Regions from separate parts of the Hafnia sp. CBA7124 genome, predicted to be linked through region 1. Evidence: predicted binding sites of a transcription regulator. Region 1 holds the regulator's gene; each other region holds the start of a gene.
What was found. The regulator Fur, encoded in region 1, represses iron uptake genes when iron is present. The targets are predictions, from matches to a motif close to ATAATAATGAGAACNACTATCAA.
Positions count from the first base shown of each region.

Region 1 (7,768 bases):
CTGGCGAGCACGGCGCTCACAATATCCACCGCTTCTTTCTCGATTCGCTGGCGATGTTCAGCGCCCAAGAAACTTTCGCAGTAAATCTTGTAGGCTTCTTCTGTACCAGACGGACGCGCGGCAAACCAGCCGTTGTCGGTCATCACTTTCAGCCCGCCGATAGAAGCGTTGTTGCCCGGCGCTTTAGTCAAACGCGCGGTAATCGGATCGCCTGCCAGTTTGTCAGCTTTAACCATCTCAGGAGAGAGCTTCGACAGCGCATCTTTCTGTGCATGCGTCGCCGGTGCCTGAATACGGTTATAGCTTGGCGCACCAAAACGTTCCGCCAGCTTATTGTAATGCTGCTGTGGGTTTTCGCCGGTTACTGCGGTGATCTCAGCGGCAAGCAGACACATAATGATGCCGTCTTTGTCCGTTGACCACGGTGTACCGTTAAAGCGCAGGAAGGAAGCCCCCGCGCTCTCTTCGCCACCAAAACCAAAGCTGCCGTCAAACAAACCATCAACAAACCATTTAAAGCCGACAGGAACTTCCACCAGCTTGCGGCCTAAATCATTCACAACGCGGTCAATCATCGCGCTGGATACCAGCGTTTTACCTACGGCAACATCAGCGCCCCACTGTGGGCGATGCTGGAACAGATAATTGATCGCTACCGCTAAGTAGTGATTCGGATTCATCAGACCTGAAGGTGTGACGATACCGTGACGATCGTAGTCTGGGTCGTTAGCGAAGGCTAAATCAAACTGATCGCGCAGCGCCAGCAAGCCTGCCATCGCGCTTTCCGATGAGCAATCCATACGGATCACGCCGTCGTGATCTAAATGCATGAAGCGGAATGACGGATCAACGTGATCGTTCACCAGGGTCAGATCAAGTTTGTAATGCTCACCAATACGCTGCCAATATTCGATGCCTGAACCACCTAATGGATCGACGCCTAAATGCAGTCCTGAGCGCTGAATGGCTGGCATATCAACGATATCAACCAAACCTTCAATGTATGGCTGCACCAGATCTTTGGCATGCACCAAACCGCTTTTCCAAGCCGCATCCAGAGTTTGACGCTTCACGCCCTGTAAGTTAAGGCTTAATAGTTCATTGGCTCGCTGCTCAATCACTTTGGTGAGGTCAGTATCTGCCGGTCCACCATTTGGCGGATTATATTTGATACCACCGTCTTCAGGCGGGTTGTGCGAAGGCGTGATAACGATACCGTCGGCCAATGCCGCATTCTTATTGCTGTTGTGGGTCAGAATAGCGTGAGAAACCGCAGGCGTTGGTGTGAAACCATTATCCTGCTGTACCACGACATCCACGCCGTTTGCCGTCAGAACTTCCAGCACGCTGATAAACGCAGGTTCAGATAAACCGTGTGTATCTTTACCCACGATACACGGACCTTCGATGCCATTCGCTTTACGCACTTCAACAATTGCCTGCGCAATAGCTAAAATGTGCGCTTCGTTAAAGCTATGACGCTGAGCGCTGCCACGGTGACCTGAAGTCCCGAATTTTACCGCATGCGACGTGTTACCCACTTCCGGCGTCAATACATAGTATTGAGAAACCAGTTGTGCCACGTTAATCAAATCGCTCTGCTGGGCAGGCTGCCCGGCACGGGGGTGATTTGCCATGGTCACTACTCCCTACGCTATTACGCTTATATGGTTGAGTGCCTAATCGCGTTGCCAGTGCTTGCGATTAGGCAGTTCTTGAATTAGATGGTTCCGCAAACTTTTTCAATCAGTTCGGCTGGGAACTGCATCGCCTGCATAATGTGTTCAATCATGCTGCGCTTGCGATCGGTGTTGGTGTTAGTGATCACCCAGTAAGGCGTGCCCGCAACATGTTTAGGCTTGGTATGCGTGCCGTTTTGCAGCAGCGTTTGCTGGTCACCGGCGAAATAGACGCGCGTGCGGCCATGCAAGGATTCCGTTGCCGCAGCGAACCCTTGGTTATCAATGGAGTAAAGGGTTGAAAGTACCAGCATGAAGCGGTTTACCGCTTTGTTCTGCTCTGCATATTCATCAGAAAGCAACAGTTCACGCATGGTACGAACGCGATCTACCGGACGGGCAGATACCGCAGCAGCCACTGGCGCAGCGATGACGGCAGGCGTCACAGCCGGAGCAGCAGTGGCTTTATGTTCAGAGACTTTCAGCAGGCGGCGCAATATGTCAGAAGCACTCTCACCGATACTTTGCGTGTGGCTTGCAATGTAGCGGTACAGCTCCTCGTCGACTTCAATAGTTTTCATCATTATCCAATACAGGTTTACGACTTAATCAGCAGGATTATAAAGTCAAACGCCTCATGCGGATAGCGTAAACCCGATGCTCTGATCAATTCAGTGAGTTTTTTCCCAAACTTATGGAAAGAATACCCTTAAATTTTGCTGGATAACACTCGATGGCTAACAATCATGCTTAGTCGTGGTAACCTATTTGTTACAACATAAGATTTGTCGCACTCCGTTGCCGCATGTTTAGCGCATGAAGCCCGCGAATAGACACCACGAATAGACCTAACGATATGAAACTCAACTACCGCGAACATATTCCAGCCCAGCAAGCCCAGTTTCCACCGGCATTATTGATCCACGGTTTATTCGGCAGTCTGGATAATCTTGGCGTATTGGGCCGAGACTTGCGCAGCGATCGCCGTGTGATTCAGGTTGATATGCGCAATCATGGCCACTCGCCGCGCTCAGAGCGCATGGATTATGCCGCGATGGCCGAAGATTTACTGGCGTTGATCGACGATCTTTCGTTACCGCAGTTGGATGTCATTGGGCACTCAATGGGCGGAAAAGCCGCGATGACGTTAGCTGCACTTGCCCCCGAGCGTATTCGCCGCCTTGCCTTGCTGGACATTGCGCCCGTTGACTATCAGGTTCGTCGTCACGATACGATTTTTGCAGCTATCAACGCAGTGACGGATGCACGGCTGACGCGTCGCCAAGAGGCCGCTGAAATCATGCGCAGCTACATCCAAGAAGAAGGTGTAATACAGTTTTTACTGAAATCTTTTCAGGAGGGCGAATGGCTATTTAACGTGCCCGTTCTGTGGGAGCAATACGAAAATATCGTGGGCTGGCAAGAAGTAACGCCTTACCAAGGCCCTGCGATGTTTATCAAAGGTGGCTTATCGCCCTACATCCAAGATATTCATCGCGCCGCCATTGCGCGCCAGTTTCCTCATGCTAAAGCTCACGTGGTAGCCGGTACGGGCCACTGGCTGCATGCAGAAAAGCCAGAGCTGGTGCTACGCACGCTGCACCGTTTTCTCGACAGCGATGAATAAGTCAAACAGCTTAATTTTGTCGCCTTCACGACCTAACTTAATCTTAACGACAGCCTCACTGTAGAAAAAATCACCATTCATCAGTGAGGTAAGTAAGATTAAGGATTGTCGCAGCTGGGGGCGCTGGGGTATTATGGCGCGCTATTATTCTGGCAGGCAGTTTTGCTGTTCAAGGATAGTGCCGGTAAAGGGTGAATGGCCCTAGTATGTTAATCATGATCTGATTCGTTACGCAGATTCAAAATTCTCCTTGTAGTACCGCTACCTGATATGGCCAAAGAACAAACGGACCGCACGACTCTGGATCTGTTCGCAGATGAACGTCGTCCGGGTCGCCCGAAAACTAACCCGTTATCTCGGGATGAACAGCTAAGAATTAACAAACGCAACCAACTGCGCCGCGATAAAGTGAAAGGACTGCGTCGCGTCGAGCTAAAGATTAACGAAGAAGCGGTTGAAATGCTGAATCGTTTGGCTCAGGAACAAAACATTAGCCGCAGTGAATTGATTGAACAAATTTTACTCAATCAGATTTTAAAATCTTAACGCCACCAGCACACAATGACGACAAATCGATACGGTTTAAAGTGCTATAGTGCGTAAAGTACGTACTGGTCTTTCTCAAGATTCTAGTTTAATTATTTGATATAAAAGGTATAAACGCGACATGGCAATCGTAGGCATTTTCTTTGGCAGCGACACGGGCAACACGGAAAACATCGCTAAGATGATCCAAAAGCAACTCGGAAAAGACGTTGCTGAAGTTCATGACATTGCCAAAAGCAGCAAAGAAGACATCGAAGCATTCGATATTCTTCTGCTTGGCATCCCAACGTGGTATTACGGTGAAGCTCAGTGTGACTGGGATGATTTCTTCCCTTCTCTGGAAGAGATCGACTTCAACGGTAAACTGGTTGCTCTGTTTGGCTGCGGCGACCAAGAAGACTATGCAGAGTACTTCTGCGACGCTATGGGCACCATCCGTGATTTGATCGAGCCACGCGGCGCGACTATCGTTGGTCACTGGCCAACGGCGGGTTACCATTTTGAAGCGTCTAAAGCGCTGGTTGATGACAAAACCTTCGTTGGTTTGGCTATTGACGAAGATCGCCAGCCTGAACTCACCGCAACGCGTGTTGATGCGTGGGTGAAACAAATTTCCGAAGAGATGAGCTTGGCTGAGCTGGCTGGCTAATCTGAAATTGTGCCCGCTGACTGCATAAGTCAGCGGGTATTTCAGCGATTGGCGAAAGCAACTTGCAACATCTATGTAACTCATTTTTCCCGCTCTAGCCCCCGCCACCAGCAGAGTTACATATTTGTCAGTGTGTTACGTTTTATTTCCACCTTGTAATTCCGTCCAAGTTGTTAACACACTGCGGTTTCCATTTACCGCCATCAGCCTTATAATGAATCTCAATTATATTTTCAGTTCGGTGACAATTAGGGCAACGTAGGCAGCAAATGCAGGCTATCCTAAACGTCTTCGAGCTAAGTAACGGGACAGAATCCGAATGACAGATAACAACACTGCTTTAAAGAAGGCTGGACTTAAAGTCACGCTTCCGCGTCTTAAGATTCTGGAAGTTCTGCAAGATCCAACTTGCCACCACGTCAGCGCAGAAGATCTGTATAAGAAGCTGATCGATATGGGTGAAGAAATCGGCTTAGCCACCGTTTACCGTGTACTGAACCAGTTCGACGACGCTGGAATTGTGACTCGTCACAATTTTGAAGGCGGAAAATCCGTATTTGAACTGACTCAACAGCATCACCATGATCATCTGATCTGCTTAGACTGCGGTAAAGTGATCGAATTTAGCGACGACTCCATCGAAAAGCGTCAGCACGAAATCGCTAAAAAATATGGTATCCAACTGACCAACCACAGCCTGTACCTGTATGGCCACTGCGCTGAAGGTGATTGCCGCGAAGACGAAAGTCTGCACGATGGCAGAGAGTAAGCGCTCGCGAGTGTAATGAGGCGACCTGAGGGTCGCTTTTTTATTGCCTGAAATCCACCATCTTCGTTTTCTCGTCGAAAAACAGACAAAAAAAAGCCCCTCAGGCAGGGGGCTAAGCAACTCACAACTAAATCACTCATATGGCTTCGGCAGGTACCATAGCAACAATAATGATGATGAAACGGTATTAAAAATCACTGCGTTAATACGTTATTGCGGCATTCCCTACCCCACCGGAGCAGAGAATACCTTGCGTACCTATCTCGATATCACGCCTGTACCGGTTCTACGCGGCTATAGCGCTTGCCGTCTGGGCTTACTGAACGAATTTGAACGTCGCCAGAAACGGTTGGTTGAGCTTTAGCATCATAACGCTGCCACTGCTTGCCACCGTCTACGGAGTATTCAATCCCCAACCCTGGCAGCGCAATGTTGGCTTCCAGTTTCCCGCCCACAACTTTTGCTCCAGGAACCGGCAGGCGATATTCCACACCAGCTTTATCCATTTTCGCCAGCTCACGCTGTCCCATCAGGTTGGCAAAGCGCTGCCAATCACTCAGCAGAGATTTTTTGTCGACCAAGTCGGTTTCTCCGCCTTTATATTCACGGCCCGCTTTGTAGTCCTGCTCCCAACCCGCGCGATGCCATCCGCGCTCCGCCACCGTCATAACGCGAGGATAAATTTTATACTCCATCATTTCGTCGGTGCGCGTGGTTTCACTCCACAGCTGCGCTGAGAGTCCATAAACGCCCGGCCATGGCTTATCGCTTTTCGCGGTAAAGAAATTGCCGTCACGGTCTACGGAAGTTTCCGCATTCTGTGGCATGTTGTCTGGCGCGAAACTGAAGATCTTACGCTCATCGTTAAAGCGAGTTCCCCAGTAGTAGCCATTTTCCTGTGGATTCACCTCATACGGGAAATCCATGTAGACGTAGTCTGGGTTAGAAACCGTCACTTCATAGCCTTTGTTCGCCCAGTCGTTTACGGTATCAAAACCGCCCCAATAGAGCGTATCCCAGAAGTTAACACCCACGCGCTTGGTGGCAAATGCCTTCGCGTCTTTGGCATCCTTCAGGCCATCCTGCCACGCCTGCATTTTTTCAATGCCGTGCTTATTGACGATCTGGCTGACTTCAATCGCAAAGTGGCTTGGGAGATGCTCCATATCTTCCACTTTGCCGCTCTTAATTAGGGTCTGGCAAACCTGAGACTGCGCCCATGGCTTATCCTCTTTGCTCTGATCGATAATGCCTTTGCCCGGCTCAATCTTGCCATTCTTATCCTGATAACCCGGCCCTAAGCGGATATTCTTAGCTTCATCACCGCCGAAGTGCCACGTGGTTAATGGCTGCCCCGCCTCTTTGTGCATCTGCGCCACTTCGCCGATCACTTTATCGACAAAGCGCTTAGAGGAATCTAAGCATGGGTTCAAATAGCTCTTACGATCATAGAACTGCACAGACGTGGTGTTTGACGTATCCGTAGGATCAACCAAACGGAATTCGTTAGCGCCCTTCTCGTCACCAGCGGCTTTCAGTTTGTCATAACGCGCTTCCATCGAAATCACCGCCGCACGAGCATGCGCAGGCATATCGATTTCAGGGATTACTTCGATCTGACGTGCCTGAGCATATTTCACGATATCGATATATTCAGCGCGAGACAGATGGCCAGAACCATTATTGTTAGCATCAGGTCCTGAGCCTAGCTGTGGTAGCAGGCACTCTTTCTCGCTCAGATCGTGGCAGCGTTTTGAGCCCACATCGATAAGCTCTGGCAGGCCAGGGATCTCAATACGCCAGCCTTCGTCATCGGTCAGATGGAAGTGGAATTTGTTCATCTTGTACGCCGCCATCTGGTCTAGCAGGCGGTGTACCGCTTCTTTGGAATGGAAGTTACGCCCGATGTCCAAGAAGATGCCACGGTATTGGAAACGCGGCGCGTCTTTCGCATCTAAGGTTGCAATCTTCATGCTGCCATCGCTTGGCACCAGAGAAAGGATGGACTGTAAGCCGTAGAAAACGCCAGCCTGATCGTAACCAATGACTTCAGCCCCCTTTGGCCCGATCTTCAGCTCGTAAGCCCCCGGAACCGCTAAGTCGCCTTTGAAGTTATTAACCGCAATCACCGTTTTGATTGGATAGCCTTTGGCATCGTTTTTCACACCTAACAGCGCGAAACGCTGCTGTGCGGCTTCTGCCGTGGCGCTGTTCAGAACGGTAAGATCCAGCGCAACGCCTTTACTGAGGTCAACGTCCTGCTGATGGATTTTCACTTCCATCGGCGTTGGCATAATTTGGCCACGCAGGCTCTGCGCTGGCAGCTCTTTCACATCGGCGTTTTTGTCGAAGCGAGTTTCAGGCACCATCAGAACATTTTTATCGTCTTTGGTGCGCTTCCACAGATCGCCCGCAAACGGCGTCACAAACTGACGTAGATCTTCCGTATCGGTGCTGGCAATCACCTTAGGTTTAGCATCCTGAGAAGTGACGTACCA
Region 1 is NZ_AP017469.1:1,216,222-1,223,989, reverse strand. Features, by position in the region: gene pgm (phosphoglucomutase (alpha-D-glucose-1,6-bisphosphate-dependent)) at 1-1,637, opposite strand, end outside; gene seqA (replication initiation negative regulator SeqA) at 1,721-2,260, opposite strand; gene ybfF (esterase) at 2,536-3,306, shown strand; gene ybfE (LexA regulated protein) at 3,577-3,852, shown strand; gene fldA (flavodoxin FldA) at 3,974-4,501, shown strand; gene fur (ferric iron uptake transcriptional regulator) at 4,821-5,270, shown strand; gene CPY98_RS05670 (beta-N-acetylhexosaminidase) at 5,540-7,768, opposite strand, start outside.

Region 2 (7,768 bases), 180 kb from region 1:
TTTCAGGGCAGTAAGCGCTGAAAAAACGAGAATTTAGATCACGTTTAAAAGTATAGGGGGCTCTTTTTGATGGCGTTGAAACCGGCTCTGGAGCATGATGGAAAGCTAGATTTACGCTGTGAACACCCATGCCACCGATTAGCATCAGGCGGCGTACTGTGTGTTTATCGTCTTTTTTCATGTCATCGTGTAAGGAAGATCAATGAGTTATCTGGCAAATCCCGAACGCTATCAATCGATGGAATACCGACGTTGCGGTAACAGCGGTTTACAGCTACCGGCTATCTCGCTGGGGTTGTGGCATAACTTTGGTGATACCACCCTTTTCGATAACAGCCGCGATATGCTGCTGCGCGCTTTCGATTTAGGCATCACTCATTTTGATCTCGCGAACAACTATGGCCCCCCTCCCGGCTCGGCAGAAATCAATTTTGGCCGTGTTCTACAACACGATCTCCTGCCTTATCGCGATGAAATGGTGATTTCCAGCAAAGCGGGATACACCATGTGGGAAGGGCCTTACGGTGACTGGGGCAGCAAAAAATACTTAGTGGCTAGCCTTAACCAAAGTCTGAAACGCATGGGGCTAGACTATGTCGATATTTTCTATCATCACCGTCCCGATCCTAATACCCCGCTCGAAGAAACCATGGGCGCTCTCGACCTCATCGTGCGTCAGGGTAAGGCCTTGTACGTTGGGCTATCTAACTATCCTGCTGAAACGGCTCGTCAAGCAATTGCGATCCTGCGCGATCTCGGGACGCCTTGCTTGATCCATCAACCTAAATATTCAATGTTTGAACGTTGGGTTGAAGGCGGTTTGTTAGATGTCTTGCAAGAGGAAGGGGTGGGTTCGATTGCATTTTCTCCTCTGGCGGGAGGCCTACTGACAGATCGATATCTGCATGGAATACCAGAAGATTCACGCGCAGCACACAGCCAATTTTTAAAACCTGAAGCCATTACTGAGCAGAAGCTGGAGAAAATTAAGCAGCTTAATGAGATGGCGTTGGCGCGAGGGCAAAAACTGTCGCAAATGGCGCTGGCCTGGGTGCTACGTGGCGATCGCGTGACATCGGTACTGATTGGCGCAAGCCGTATCAGCCAAATTGAAGATGCCGTCGGCATGCTAGAAAACCGACATTTTAGCGCCGAAGAGCTCAGCGCTATCGAAATGATTCTGGCCAGTTAATCTTCATCAACCGAACGCAGTACACGACATGGATTTCCCGCTGCAACAACGCGCGGCGGGATATCTTTCGTGACCACGCTTCCGGCACCAATCACAGAACCGTCACCGATGGTAACGCCCGGACATACAATCACCCCGCCGCCAATCCACACTTTGTTGCCAATCGTAATCGGCTTACCAAACTCAATGCCTGAAATTCGCTGTTCAGGATGGGTAGGATGTGCCGCGGTATAGAGTTGCACATGGGGGGCGAACATCACGTCATCGCCGATAGTCACAGGTGCGATGTCCAAAATGGTCAGATCCGTATTGGCGTAAAATCGCTGCCCAATTTTAATGTTGTAGCCGTAGTCGCAAAAGAACGGCCCGGTGATCTCAGCCAGCTTATCCACATTCGGCAACAGCGCTTCCAGCAGCTCTTTGCGCATCTGCTGCTGCGACGGCAAGGTATGGTTAAAGTGGAAACATAAATCAATCGCGCGTAGTCGATCGGCCACTAACTCAGGATCTGACGAGTAGTAGTTTTCACCCTCAATCATCTTCTGTTTTTCACTTTTGCTCACGTCTACTGCTCCTTAACTTGGCGAGGTCGCCAGAATAATCTCAAACGTCGCGATTAACAGCGGATTACCCCATTTCTCCACATTGTCATCACATTCACAATGCTAATATCAGCTCACATAAAGGAATGACGGCGTTATGTGTTGTTCATTGAAGATGATGCCAACCAACGTCCTTCCCCGTAAAGGAGAAAAACATGAACCTGCGTATCGCTGCAGTTATTTTTGCTTTTTGTAGCCTGATGCCTCTGGGCGTTGCACAGGCTACGTCCGCTGATATTGATTTACTTCCCGGCGTGAGCTTGCACCTTGGTGACCGCGATCAGCGAGGGAATTACTGGGATGGCTATGACTGGCGCGATCAAAACTGGTGGCGCAATCATCAAGGCCATTGGGTTGGTGACCGCAGTCCTCGCGGCTATTACTGGGATGGTGGCCGCTGGCGTGACCACAACTGGTGGCAGAAAAACTACTATTCACGCGGCGGGAAGTATTACCGCTATGACCATAAAAACAAATATAAGCATCATGACCGTGGCAACCATTATGGTCACTATAAAAAACACGACCGCCATGACCACGACGATCGTGGCCACGGGCATGGCCATCACTAATGACTGAATAAAAAAAGCAGGTTCACGAAAATGAACCTGCTTTTCTATAAATATTCTAAAAACAAATCTTCTAAGCCCTAAAACAACATACTCACCAGCAGGTAGAAGTTGAGTCCGACGACCACGACCACAATCACTTTACCCAGCGCCTGAACGGTACGTCCGTTCACCATCTCGCCCATCAGTTCTTTATTGCCGGTGAAGCGCAGCAGCGGCACCAATGCCAAAGCAATACCAAAGCTCAACAGCACCTGACTTAACAATAGAATACGGGTCGCATCCAGCCCGGCCATAATCACGATGAAAGAAGGCAGCATGGTCACCACTCGGCGCACCCAGAGCGGAATGTAAAAGCGCACAAAGCCCTGCATAACCACCTGACCCGCCAAGGTTCCCACCACGGTAGAAGACAAACCGGCAGCGACTAGGCTCAAACCAAAAATAGTGGCGGCAGCATTACCTAGCAGCGGTTTTAGCGTTAAATAAGCTTGGTCCAGCTCTGCAATTCCACTGTGACCGCTAAAATGAAACGCTGCCGCTGCGGTTGCCATCATCGCAAGGTTAACAAAGCCGGCAATGGTCATTGCAATGGCAACGTCGAGTTTAGTGGAAGAGTAACGTTCGGCCTTGGTCCCCAACGATGCAGACGTTTGTGTCAGAGACGAATGCAGGTAAATCACATGCGGCATGATCGTTGCGCCTAACACACCGGCTGCCAAAAATACCGCTTCGTGAGTGGGTAAATCCGGAACCAACATTCCGTGCGCGAGCTGAGCAACGCTTGGCTGAGAAAATACCAGCTCCACGATATAGGCCGCAGCAACAAAAAGCAGCAAGCCACCGATAACCAGCTCAAGCGGTTTCTGTCCACGGCGTTGTAGCGTCAGGATCAAGAAAGTGGCAATACCGGTTAAAACCGCCCCTTCCAACAACGTACAACCCAGCAATAACTTGAAGCCAATCGCGGCCCCGATAAACTCAGCCAAGTCGGTCGCCATGGCAATGATTTCAGCCTGAACCCAATAAGCCCAAACCGCCGGACGTGGAAAGCGATCGCGAATATGTTCCGCTAGATTTTTACCGGTAGCGATGCCAAGTTTTGCGGAAAGCAGCTGGATAAGCATGGCCATGAAGTTGGCCCATACAACGACCCACAGCAGCTTGTAGCCGTATGACGCACCGGCCTGAATATTAGTCGCAAAGTTACCGGGATCGATATAGCCGATGGCGGCGATAAAGGCGGGTCCCATCAGCGAAAGTTTTATCTTCCGCGACGCAGGAGGAGTTGTTTCTGCAACACGTGAATCAAGCATACCAGCCACCTTAACACCTATAGTCACACTAACAATTTGTGACCTAAACTTCGTGATTAACTCCATTATTGTATAAGTGATAATGATTATCAATATCAACTTGAACGATACTGCCTATCCGTTCGATAGGCCGTTTGCTTGTGGAGTCTGACAAGGCGCTTTCAGCACTTAAACACGCGACCATCACCGCTTCTGGCATTTCTTCCCAATAAGCGAACTATGGTGTTTAATAATAATATCACAACTTCTCAAACTTTCATCAACATGGTCCTTGGGGGCTTTTTGTTACTTTTCTAACTTTTTTCTTGATTTACGTTATAACAATTTCAATATTTGCAACCTAAGTCTCGTTTTTACCTGTGCCGTTACATAGAATGTGCTGCGAAATTTAGCCTGCCTCATAATTTGGAGCACTGTATGTCCCCTATTTTGCATTTTGTTTTAGCCCTTGCGGTGGTAGCGGTACTTGCCCTGCTCGTTAGCCGCGATCGCAAAAGCATTCGCGTGCGCTTCATTGTTCAGTTGTTAGTCGTTGAAATCCTGCTGGCTTACTTCTTCCTGAACTCCAACATTGGTTTGGGCTTCGTGAAGGGTTTCTCTGGGTTCTTCGAAACGCTGCTCAAATATGCGGCAGAAGGTACCAACTTCGTCTTCGGTAACATGAGTGACAAAGGTCTGGCCTTCTTCTTCCTGAACGTACTGTGCCCAATCGTCTTTATCTCTGCTCTGATTGGTATTCTTCAGCACATTCGCATATTGCCGGTTATCATCCGCGCAATTGGTACCGTGCTGTCTAAAATCAACGGCATGGGTAAGCTGGAATCTTTCAATGCCGTGAGCTCGCTGATTCTGGGTCAGTCTGAGAACTTCATTGCGTACAAAGATGTTCTGGGCAAAATGTCTGAAAAACGTATGTACACCATGGCAGCAACGGCGATGTCTACCGTTTCTATGTCCATCGTTGGTGCATACATGACCATGCTGGATGCCAAATTTGTGGTAGCCGCATTGGTGTTAAACATGTTCAGTACCTTTATCGTACTGTCCCTGATTAACCCTTATTCTGTGGAAGGTGAGGCTGACATCCAGCTGAAAAACACCCACGAAGGTCAGAGCTTCTTTGAAATGCTAGGTGAATATATTCTGGCTGGTTTCAAAGTTGCGATTATCGTTTCCGCTATGCTGATTGGTTTCATCGCGCTGATTGCTGCGTTGAACGGCCTGACCGAATGGGTCTTCGCGCTGTTCCACGTTGACGGCATGACTTTCCAGAGACTGCTGGGCTATGTCTTCTATCCATTTGCATGGGTAATGGGCGTACCAAGCCACGAAGCGCTGAACGTTGGTAGCATCATGGCAACCAAGCTGGTTTCTAACGAATTCGTTGCCATGATTGACCTGCAGAAGATTGCAACCGAACTGTCTCCTCGTTCACTGGGCATTCTGTCTGTGTTCTTGGTTTCCTTCGCTAACTTCTCTTCTATCGGTATCGTCGCAGGCGCCATCAAAGGCCTGAACGAACACCAAGGAAACGTGGTTGCTCGCTTCGGTCTGAAACTAGTTTACGGTTCTACACTGGTCAGTATTTTGTCTGCGTCAATTGCAGGTCTGTTCCTGTAATACGTTAGGTTAATTCTGATTGGCTAAAAGGCGCTTAGGCGCCTTTTTTATTGCCCGTTACCCAATGACATCTCTTTTTACAGAAAAGTCCGTAGCGGTGCTTACAGGGCTATTATGTAGGGCGTTTATTGAATCGATAGTGAAAGAGTTGAAACCAGCGAACGGAAAGAGAAAAGAATTTCAGTACGAAATGCTGAAAAGCAAAAAGCCGACATTTCTGTCGGCTTTTCAAATTTTGGTGGAGCTAAGCGGGATCGAACCGCTGACCTCTTGCATGCCATGCAAGCGCTCTCCCAGCTGAGCTATAGCCCCACAACGTAAACTACGAGAAGTGGTTGTGCTTCTTTCAAGCTTATTTCTAAAGCTTATAATAACGACCAACCAGTCTGAGAAAAGGTTGGTGGAGCTAAGCGGGATCGAACCGCTGACCTCTTGCATGCCATGCAAGCGCTCTCCCAGCTGAGCTATAGCCCCAACGCTGACGCTAAATCGCGTTAACGGGGCGCATGATATGAAACCTCACAAATACTGTCAACGGCTAAATGTTTTTCTTAATCTAAACGCTGAAAAAGCCGCCAACTCAGCGAAATTTATCGACAAATTGAAGCTGAAAACAATCCAATCTTTAGGAATGCTAAAGCTATTTTATAGCTTCACTCACTGTATTCTATTAGCTAGATATGTAACTATTTTGGGTAATACATACGACAGTGTTTTTTAGTAAGCAAAGGAAGAAATATGAACAAGGAATGGTATGCAGCAAAAGAGTTGGTTGGAATCGCTGGTTTTCCCACTACGCCACAAGCCATAAACCAAAGAGCAAAATCGGAAGGATGGCGCAAACAGAAGCGTAGTGGCGTGCAAGGTAAAGCACTCGAATACCATATCAGCAGTTTTCCTGATGAAGTTGTGTCTGCGCTGCTAGCAAACGAAGAGTCATCGTTTTATTTGACTGATCTTCCTAAAGCAGAAAAAGCATGGAGTGCAATCTATTATCAGTTGACGGAAGACGAGCGCGAGCAGCTAACGCGTTTTATCATGCGCCGAGGCATTAACGCACTCTTGGGCTGCTTAGAGCCTCTGCAGTCACAGACCAGTCTTTACGATCAAAATAACACCATAAATTCAGTCTCATAACGCTCTCGAAAGATAGGATATCATAATGAAAAAAAAGGACTGGTTTACCGCCAAAGAAGTGCTTAAGAGTACCGCAATTACCTCCTCACCAGATAAAGCTTGGATAAATATCTTTCATCAGATGAGCCAAGACGAACAGATATTCCTCACCGATTTTACTATGCGCGAGGGGATAAATACCCTGCTGCAATGCTTACATGCCAACGACAGCTAAAATATAGAAAAGCGATTTAGAAATCGAAATTGCTCTTATAGTTCGAGGTATAGAAAAAGATGTGAATGACAAAGAGCTTGTTCTAGATAAAGAAAAACCGGCAAAAGCCGGTTTTTCTTGTATAAGAATAAGCTAATAGGCTTATTGCTGCGCTTCACGCTCGGCAATAAATGCCAGAGCCATGTCAATACGCTTCAGTGAACGCTGCTGACCAATCGCATGTACGGTCACATCCACGCCAGGTGATTGGCCTGCGCCGGTAACAGCCACACGCAGTGGCATACCAACCTTGCCCATGCCTACTTCCAACTCATCCGCAGTGCCTTGGATAGCATGGTGGATATTTTCAGCGGTCCAGTCAGTAATTGCCGCCAGCTTAGAACGTACCAGTTCTAACGGCTGACGCGCGACAGGGCGCAGGTGTTTTTTCGCCGCATCAGCATCAAACTCAGCAAAATCTTCGTAGAAATAACGCGCCTGAGCGGCCATTTCTTTCAGAGTTTTGCAGCGCTCAGCCAGCAACTTAACAATTTCAACCAGCTGTGGACCATTGCGCGTTTCATAACCCGCTTCATGGATATGCCATGCCAGATGAATAGCCACATATTCTGGCGCCATCGTGTTGATGTAGTGATGATTCAGCCACTGTAGTTTTTCAGTGTTGAACGCACTTGCTGACTTGCTGATGTCATCAAGCGTGAAGAACTCTTTCATTTCATCGATGCTGAAGATTTCTTGGTCGCCGTGAGACCAGCCCAAGCGCACTAAATAGTTCAGCAACGCTTCTGGCAGATAGCCGTCATCGCGATACTGCATTACACCAACCGCACCATGACGCTTAGACAATTTTTTACCGTCATCGCCTAGAATCATCGACACGTGTGCGTATTCAGGAACCGGAGCACCTAACGCTTTCAGAATGTTGATCTGACGCGGCGTGTTATTGATATGGTCTTCACCACGGATAACGTGAGTGATTTCCATATCCCAGTCATCGATCACAACGCAGAAGTTATAGGTCGGAGAACCATCGGTACGACGGATAATCAGATCGTCCAGTTCTTGGTTACTGAATTCAATTGGGCCACGAATTTTATCATCAAAGATAACGGAGCCTT
Region 2 is NZ_AP017469.1:1,398,327-1,406,094, reverse strand. Features, by position in the region: gene mgrA (L-glyceraldehyde 3-phosphate reductase) at 203-1,192, shown strand; gene CPY98_RS06550 (sugar O-acetyltransferase) at 1,189-1,731, opposite strand; gene CPY98_RS06545 (DUF2502 domain-containing protein) at 1,950-2,366, shown strand; gene CPY98_RS06540 (Nramp family divalent metal transporter) at 2,444-3,679, opposite strand; gene CPY98_RS06535 (NupC/NupG family nucleoside CNT transporter) at 4,097-5,299, shown strand; tRNA gene CPY98_RS06530 (tRNA-Ala) at 5,536-5,611, opposite strand; tRNA gene CPY98_RS06525 (tRNA-Ala) at 5,698-5,773, opposite strand; gene CPY98_RS06515 (DNA-binding protein) at 6,038-6,436, shown strand; gene CPY98_RS06510 (putative DNA-binding transcriptional regulator) at 6,462-6,650, shown strand; gene gltX (glutamate--tRNA ligase) at 6,792-7,768, opposite strand, start outside.
Region 2: a site for Fur is predicted at 3,756-3,778, ahead of CPY98_RS06540 (Nramp family divalent metal transporter). Genes of this name have one in related genera too.

Region 3 (7,768 bases), 1.6 Mb from region 1:
TGACCACGCCGGTAGGTGAAGCGGTGTGGTACATCAATGAGATTGACTATCCGAAAGCATAATTCGGCATTATCCGAGCGCTTCGCGGCCCCTTGAACTGGCATGTTTATGCATCAAAAAGTATATACTTGCCCATAATTTTTAAACTTACGGACATACTGATTCTATGAATGATTCATTGAGCCGCATTATTGCGAGTGAACTGCAAGCGCGACCAGAGCAGGTTGATTCAGCCATTCGCCTCTTGGACGAAGGGAACACCGTCCCTTTTATTGCTCGCTACCGTAAAGAAGTTACCGGCGGTTTAGATGATACCCAGCTACGCCAGTTAGAAACCCGCTTAGGGTATCTGCGCGAGTTGGAAGAACGTCGCGCCACCATTCTGAAATCTATCGACGATCAGGGCAAACTGACCGAGCAGCTTGCCGGTGCCATCAACGGCACCATGAGCAAAACCGAGCTGGAAGATTTATATCTTCCCTACAAGCCTAAGCGCCGCACCCGTGGGCAAATCGCGATTGAAGCAGGTCTTGAGCCGCTGGCCGATTCGCTGTGGCAAGACCCGCAGCAAGATCCTGACACGCTGGCCGCCCGCTACGTTGATGCCGATAAAGGCGTTGCCGACACCAAAGCGGCGCTCGATGGTGCTCGCTATATTCTGATGGAGCGTTTCTCTGAGGATGCCGCACTGCTGGCTAAAGTGCGTAACTATCTCTGGAAAAATGCTCATCTGGTGTCCAAAGTGGTCGAAGGCAAAGAGGAAGAAGGGGCGAAATTCCGTGACTACTTCGACCATCACGAGCCAATTGCCAATGTGCCTTCCCACCGCGCACTGGCGATGTTCCGAGGCCGCAACGAGGGAGTATTACAACTCTCCCTGAACGCCGATCCTCAGTTTGAACAAGCCCCACGCGAAAGCTATTGCGAACAAATCATTATCGATCATTTAGGTTTACGCCTAAACAATGCACCGGCTGATGCTTGGCGCAAAGCGGTGGTGAACTGGACTTGGCGTATCAAAGTGTTGCTGCATCTTGAAACTGAGCTGATGGGCACCTTGCGCGAACGTGCCGAAGATGAAGCCATTAACGTTTTCGCCCGCAACATGCACGACCTGCTTATGGCTGCTCCGGCAGGTATGCGAGCAACTATGGGCCTCGATCCTGGTTTACGTACCGGCGTTAAAGTGGCCGTGGTTGACGGCACGGGTAAACTCGTCGCAACAGATACCATTTATCCACACACCGGACAGGCCGCAAAAGCCGCCGCCTCAGTAGCAGCGCTGTGTATCAAACACAACGTGGAACTGGTGGCGATTGGTAATGGCACCGCATCTCGCGAAACTGAGCGCTTCTATTTAGATGTTCAGCGCCAGTTCCCTGAAGTTAAAGGCCAAAAAGTTATCGTCAGCGAAGCGGGCGCATCCGTTTATTCCGCGTCTGAGCTCGCTGCGCAAGAATTCCCAGACTTGGATGTGTCGATCCGCGGAGCGGTATCTATCGCCCGCCGTCTGCAAGATCCACTGGCTGAGCTGGTGAAAATCGATCCGAAATCAATCGGGGTTGGTCAGTATCAGCACGACGTTAGCCAAACCCAGTTGGCACGAAAACTGGATGCCGTTGTAGAAGACTGCGTGAACGCCGTTGGCGTCGATCTCAACACCGCATCGGTTCCATTGTTGGCTCGCGTTGCAGGACTCACACGTTTGATGGCGCAAAATATCGTCGGATGGCGTGACGAAAATGGCCGCTTCAGCAACCGTGAGCAGCTGTTGAAAGTCAGCCGTTTAGGCCCTAAAGCGTTCGAGCAGTGCGCTGGCTTCCTGCGTATTAACCACGGCGATAATCCGCTGGATGCATCAACCGTTCACCCGGAAGCCTACCCTATCGTTGAGCGTATTTTGGCAGCCACACGCCAAAGCCTACAGGAATTGATGGGCAATCCAACGGAGCTACGCGGTCTGAAAGCCAGCGAGTTTACCGACGAGCGTTTTGGTGTGCCAACGGTCACCGATATCATTAAGGAACTGGAAAAACCAGGACGCGATCCGCGCCCTGAGTTCAAAACCGCGACCTTTGCCGACGGCGTTGAAACCATGAACGACCTGCAGCTGGGGATGATTCTGGAAGGCTCGGTCACCAACGTCACCAACTTTGGTGCCTTCGTTGATATCGGCGTCCACCAAGATGGTCTGGTGCATATTTCTTCACTGGCGGATAAGTTTGTCGATGACCCGCATAAAGTCGTGAAAGCTGGCGACATTGTTAAGGTCAAAGTGATGGAAGTCGATCTGCAGCGTAAACGTATTGCATTGACGATGCGTTTAGACGAGCAACCTGGCGAAAGCGGTTCGCGTCGCAGCAGCACAGAACGCACGCCAGATCGTCAACGTCCGGCGAACAATCAGGCTCGCCAAGCGAGAAATGACAAAAAACCTGACAGCGGTAATAACAGCGCAATGGGCGACGCGCTCGCCGCCGCCTTTGGCAAAATGAAGCGTTAACCGCGCAATAAGCCAATCTCCTTTCCCTCGCCAATATCGCGAGGGAAAGTGAGATGCATCACAATTTACAAATCTAAATGAGTATTCATTGCAATTACACACGTAAAGTTCAAATGCATATGTATCTGCATTGAAAATAAATAGTTAATGGATTTATTTTTAAAGCGTAATTTTTAACACCGTTAATATTTCGAAACTCAGTTTTATTAACGCACAAATATTCCCGCCACGCAGTCAAACCGCCGTTATTAATTCTCAAATCGCCGCTTACCCCTACATTTGCTATTGATTCCATCAAATATATTGAATATATGCTTTGTATATCGCCTTAATTCAAACGCATAAATCATGAAAATAAGAACAAATCCTTAACCGTTTTAACCAATGATTCTCATTTGCGATAGCTGAAAAATAGTGCTAAAACGGCATAATAAGGACCGAATCATAGTTGAAACGCCGAGAGCACTGGAAACACACTTCAGTATGAACTCGGCGGTTTTTGCCCTGTGATTATAATAATAATTCTCAATATTATTATTTTACGCATTCTCTGTTGCCAACTTGCATCACCTATCTAGAATGCACGGCGCTATCGCCAAGGATAAAGATAATCCGGTTCTCCTGTCTGACCTATAAACTTCAGACCCGAGTGTTTCCTCGTAGCAAATTACCGAATGTAAGAAGGTTTTTTATGCATCAGCTTCTTCCGGGCCACCAATATAAAATCATTGGCTTCTCGCCTTTAATTAGCCCTGCCTATCGTCAGAAATTACTTTCTCTGGGTTTTTTGCCTGGTTCTCCATTTAGCGTGGTACGTATTGCACCGCTAGGCGATCCCATTGAGGTGAAGTCTCGCCGCGTCAGCCTTGTGCTGCGTAAAAAAGATCTGGAGTTATTGATGATTGAGCCAATCGCTCAGGCAGACGCCAATCAGACTCACGTCGTCACCTCACAGATTACCGCTAGCGGCGCATAAATAAACGACTCACTTTGCTGCTGACCTTTTACCAGCAGCCATTTTTAGGGATGGCGACAGTACGGCCTGTGGTCTTGTCGTCGACGACAAACTCTTCTTATACAATGTTGGATTATGAAACAGCTCACCATCGGGTTAATCGGTAACCCCAACTCGGGAAAAACCACGTTATTCAACCAGCTTACGGGCGCTAGGCAGCGCGTAGGTAACTGGGCTGGCGTCACCGTGGAGCGCAAGGAAGGCCATTTTTCTACCCTAGAAAATCAGGTCAAACTGGTAGATCTACCAGGAACTTACTCCCTGACCACAATTTCTGAGCAAACGTCGCTGGACGAGCAGATTGCTTGTCACTACATCCTGAGCGGCGACGCTGATTTAATCATCAACGTGGTTGATGCATCTAACCTAGAACGCAACCTCTATCTGACTTTGCAGCTGCTTGAGCTGGGTATCCCGTGCATCATTGCACTGAACATGCTGGACATTGCTCGCAGCCAGAAAATTGATATTGATATTGATGCGCTGTCCAAACGCCTTGGTTGCCCGGTCATTCCTTTAGTATCCACGCGCGCCAACGGAATCGCCGAGCTGAAAAAAGCCATTGATTTGCCTCCAACCTGCGCAGTTGAAGCATTGGTTGAATATCCGCCGCTGCTGTTGGGTCAGGTCGATCGCCTGTCTCAGGCCATGCCGGATACGCTTGCCGTTCAGCAACGTCGTTGGCTGGCATTGCAACTGCTCGAAGGAGACATCTATAGCTCCACTCGCGCCAGTAATGCGTTGAAAATCCTGCCAGAAGTTCAGGAAACGCTAAAGCGCACCCTTAACGAAGATCCGGCGCTTATCATTGCTGACTCACGCTATAAAAGCATCACCGATATCTGTGATTCTGTGAGCAACACGGCCACCGCACTGCCGAATATTTTGACGGAAAAACTGGACCGCATCATTCTTAACCGATGGCTGGGAATACCTATTTTTCTGCTGGTGATGTATGTGATGTTCGTTCTGGCGATCAACATCGGTGGCGCACTTCAGCCGCTGTTTGATGTGGGTTCATCAACCATATTTATTCAGGGTTTACAATGGGTTGGATACACCCTGCGCTTCCCGGAATGGCTAACCATTTTCCTTGCTCAAGGGATCGGTGGCGGTATCAACACCGTGCTGCCGCTCGTGCCACAAATCGGCATGATGTACCTGTTCCTCTCCTTCCTTGAGGATTCCGGCTACATGGCGCGTGCCGCCTTCGTGGTCGACCGCATGATGCAGGCGTTGGGCTTGCCGGGTAAATCATTCGTTCCTTTAATCGTTGGCTTTGGCTGCAACGTGCCTTCCGTGATGGGTGCTCGTACTCTGGATGCACCTCGTGAACGCTTAATCACCGTATTGATGGCACCGTTCATGTCCTGCGGCGCACGCTTGGCCATTTTTGCCGTCTTCTCTGCCGCATTCTTTGGTCAGGGCGGCGCACTGGTCGTCTTCTCGCTATATATGCTCGGCATTGTGATGGCGATTCTGACCGGACTGATGCTCAAACACACAATCATGCGTGGCGAAGCCTCACCGTTCGTGATGGAACTGCCGGTTTATCACGTACCACACCTGAAAAGCCTGCTACTGCAAACTTGGCAGCGCCTGAAAGGCTTCGTGATGCGCGCCGGTAAAGTCATCATCATCGTCAGTATTTTCATTGGCGCGCTCAATAGCTTCTCCTTTAGTGGTAAAGCCGTTGATAGCATCAACGACTCAGCGCTGGCTTCAGTGAGTAAAGTGATGACACCGTTGCTGAAACCGATCGGCGTGCATAGCGACAACTGGCAGGCTACCGTTGGTTTAGTGACCGGTGCGATGGCGAAAGAAGTGGTCGTGGGGACGTTGAATACCCTGTATACCGCTGAGCAAATCCATGAAGAGGAGTTTGATCCAGCCGCATACAGCTTGATTGGTGGACTTGAAGGTGCAGTTGGTGAAACTTGGCAGAGCCTGAAAGACACCTTCAGCCTAAGCGTGTTTGCTAACCCAATTGAAGCCAGCAAAGGCGACGGCGAAATGGAATCTGGCTCCATGGGCGTGATGGGCAGCAAATTCGGCAGCGCCAGCGCCGCCTATGCTTATCTGATCTTCGTGCTGCTGTATGTACCTTGCGTATCGGTAATGGGTGCGATTGCGCGTGAAAGCAGCCGTGGCTGGATGACCTTCTCCATTCTGTGGGGACTCAACGTCGCCTACTCACTGGCAGCCGTGTTCTATCAGGTGGCTAATTTCGCCTCTCATCCGCAGTACAGCTCAATCACGATTGCAGCGGTGGTGATATTCAATGCGCTGGTGTTAGTTGCACTACGCCGCTCACGCGACCGTGTGACCGTACGCTTAGTCAATGATCCGGCCAGCGAATGCTGCTGCGATACCGGAAAAGGTAGCTGCCACTAGTGGCAGCTACGCGTCATTGAGCAAAGAGGACGACATATGGCAAGCCTGTTAAAAGTACGCGATACGGTGGCCCTACATGGCCGTATCGAACTCAACCAGCTCTGCCGCGAAGTCAACGGATCGCCAGCCATGGTGCTGGCGATGCTACAACGCTTAGAGCAAATGGGTTGTGTGGAAAAGGTCGATGATATCGACAACGGTTGTGTCAGCGGCAGTTGCAAAGGCTGCCCTGAAACCAGTAAGAACTGTGAGATGGTGGTGTATCAGGCGAAAAATGTTCACTGAATGTCTATGAGCTTGTGGTGTAAGGTTTCGTTCGCCTATTCTTTATGTAATCACGATGTAAGGTTTCGACCGCCTATCAGTAACGGTATTCATATACAAACTAAGTCGAAGGCGTCCGATGAGGGGCGCCAGCGCGCGCCCCTTCAATCCTCGCGCTTTTTATCCGTGACGCCATCTCCGCTCCGGTTTGGTATCGCCCATCCAGGGCGCCCCAAACTCCGCCGGTACATCCCTGTACCGGCGGCTCTTCCTACCAAGACTTAAACTATTAAAAGAAAAATAGAGAAATAAACTAAAAAGATAAGAAGACAAAAATGTCTTTTGCTTTTTTATGTTTAAAGAATGCATTTTAGAGCCGCCAGCAGGGATGCTGGTGGCAGGTTGAGGGCGTAAAGGATGTACGCTCCGAGACCGGTCGGACAAACGGCTCGGTAAAAAACGCGAGAGTCAAGAGGTTGCGCGCTGGCAACCTCTCGTCGGACGCCTACGCCAGCGGTTTCATAGAGCCGTATTTGCTCATGGGCGGACGAAAACCTTCACCACTCTAATAAAGGCACCCGAGATTTTCACCGAAACCTAAATAATTACCTTAACAAACTCTTCCAATACCCCACAAAATTCCCCCGGATGTGACACAAACGGCGCATGCGCTGATTTCTGAATAACAACAGACTCACTATTGGGGCAAGATTCATCGAGCAGCACAGCAACCTTACGCGGCACCAATCCATCCAAATAACCGTAAATACGCAGCAACGGCATTTTCAAACCAGCTATTTGCTCACGTAAATCCACGGAGCGCAGAATATCGAGTCCACCGTTTAATACCTCCACGGAAGGCATCGGCTGAGTTAGTACCACGTCTTTTAAAATACGCGCATCCTGTCGAGCGCTTTCCGTACCTAAGGTTTGCAAGGCTAAAAAACGTTCTACGGTACGTTTAAAATCTTCACTCAGTTGGCGTTGAAACCCGCTTAACACTTCACTTTTTATACCCGGCCACTCGCCTTGAGCGGTGAAACATGGCGACGACGATACGGTCACCAGCGCGGCAACACGTTCTGGGTAACGCAGTGCAATATCACTGGCCACCAAGCCGCCCATGGACCAACCGAGCCAAACCGCATTTTCAGGCGCCTGCTGCACGACAATATCGCTCATTTGCTCTAGCGTTAAAGCACCAAAGCCTTGGCTGCGCCCATAGCCCGGTAAGTCGACGAGATGTACACGAAACTGCGTACTCAATCGCGGCAAAATGCAACGCCATACCTCTGCGTTCAATCCCCATCCGTGCAATAACACAAGATCGCGATCGCCTTCGCCACAGGTATGCCAATAAAGCTTATTCATCAGGTATTGTCCGTCTGTTTAGTATTATCTCAGGAGGAGAAATATGTTTAACCTCAGCGCGCATTGCTGGATTTGCCAGCTCCCGCTCGTCATGCCTACGCAAGGGATCTGTAGCTTTTGTTCCGCGGCCTGCCTGCTAAAACCTCGAGTTTGCCCCTGCTGCGGATTACCCAGCGAGCACACCACGCGAGCCTGTGGCCGCTGCATACAAAAGGCACCTT
Region 3 is NZ_AP017469.1:4,221,613-4,229,380, forward strand. Features, by position in the region: gene greB (transcription elongation factor GreB) at 1-62, shown strand, start outside; gene CPY98_RS19200 (Tex family protein) at 167-2,503, shown strand; gene feoA (ferrous iron transporter A) at 3,195-3,479, shown strand; gene feoB (Fe(2+) transporter permease subunit FeoB) at 3,594-5,912, shown strand; gene CPY98_RS19215 (FeoC-like transcriptional regulator) at 5,949-6,197, shown strand; gene bioH (pimeloyl-ACP methyl ester esterase BioH) at 6,774-7,547, opposite strand; gene gntX (DNA utilization protein GntX) at 7,591-7,768, shown strand, end outside.
Region 3: a site for Fur is predicted at 3,016-3,038, ahead of feoA (ferrous iron transporter A). Genes of this name have one in related genera too.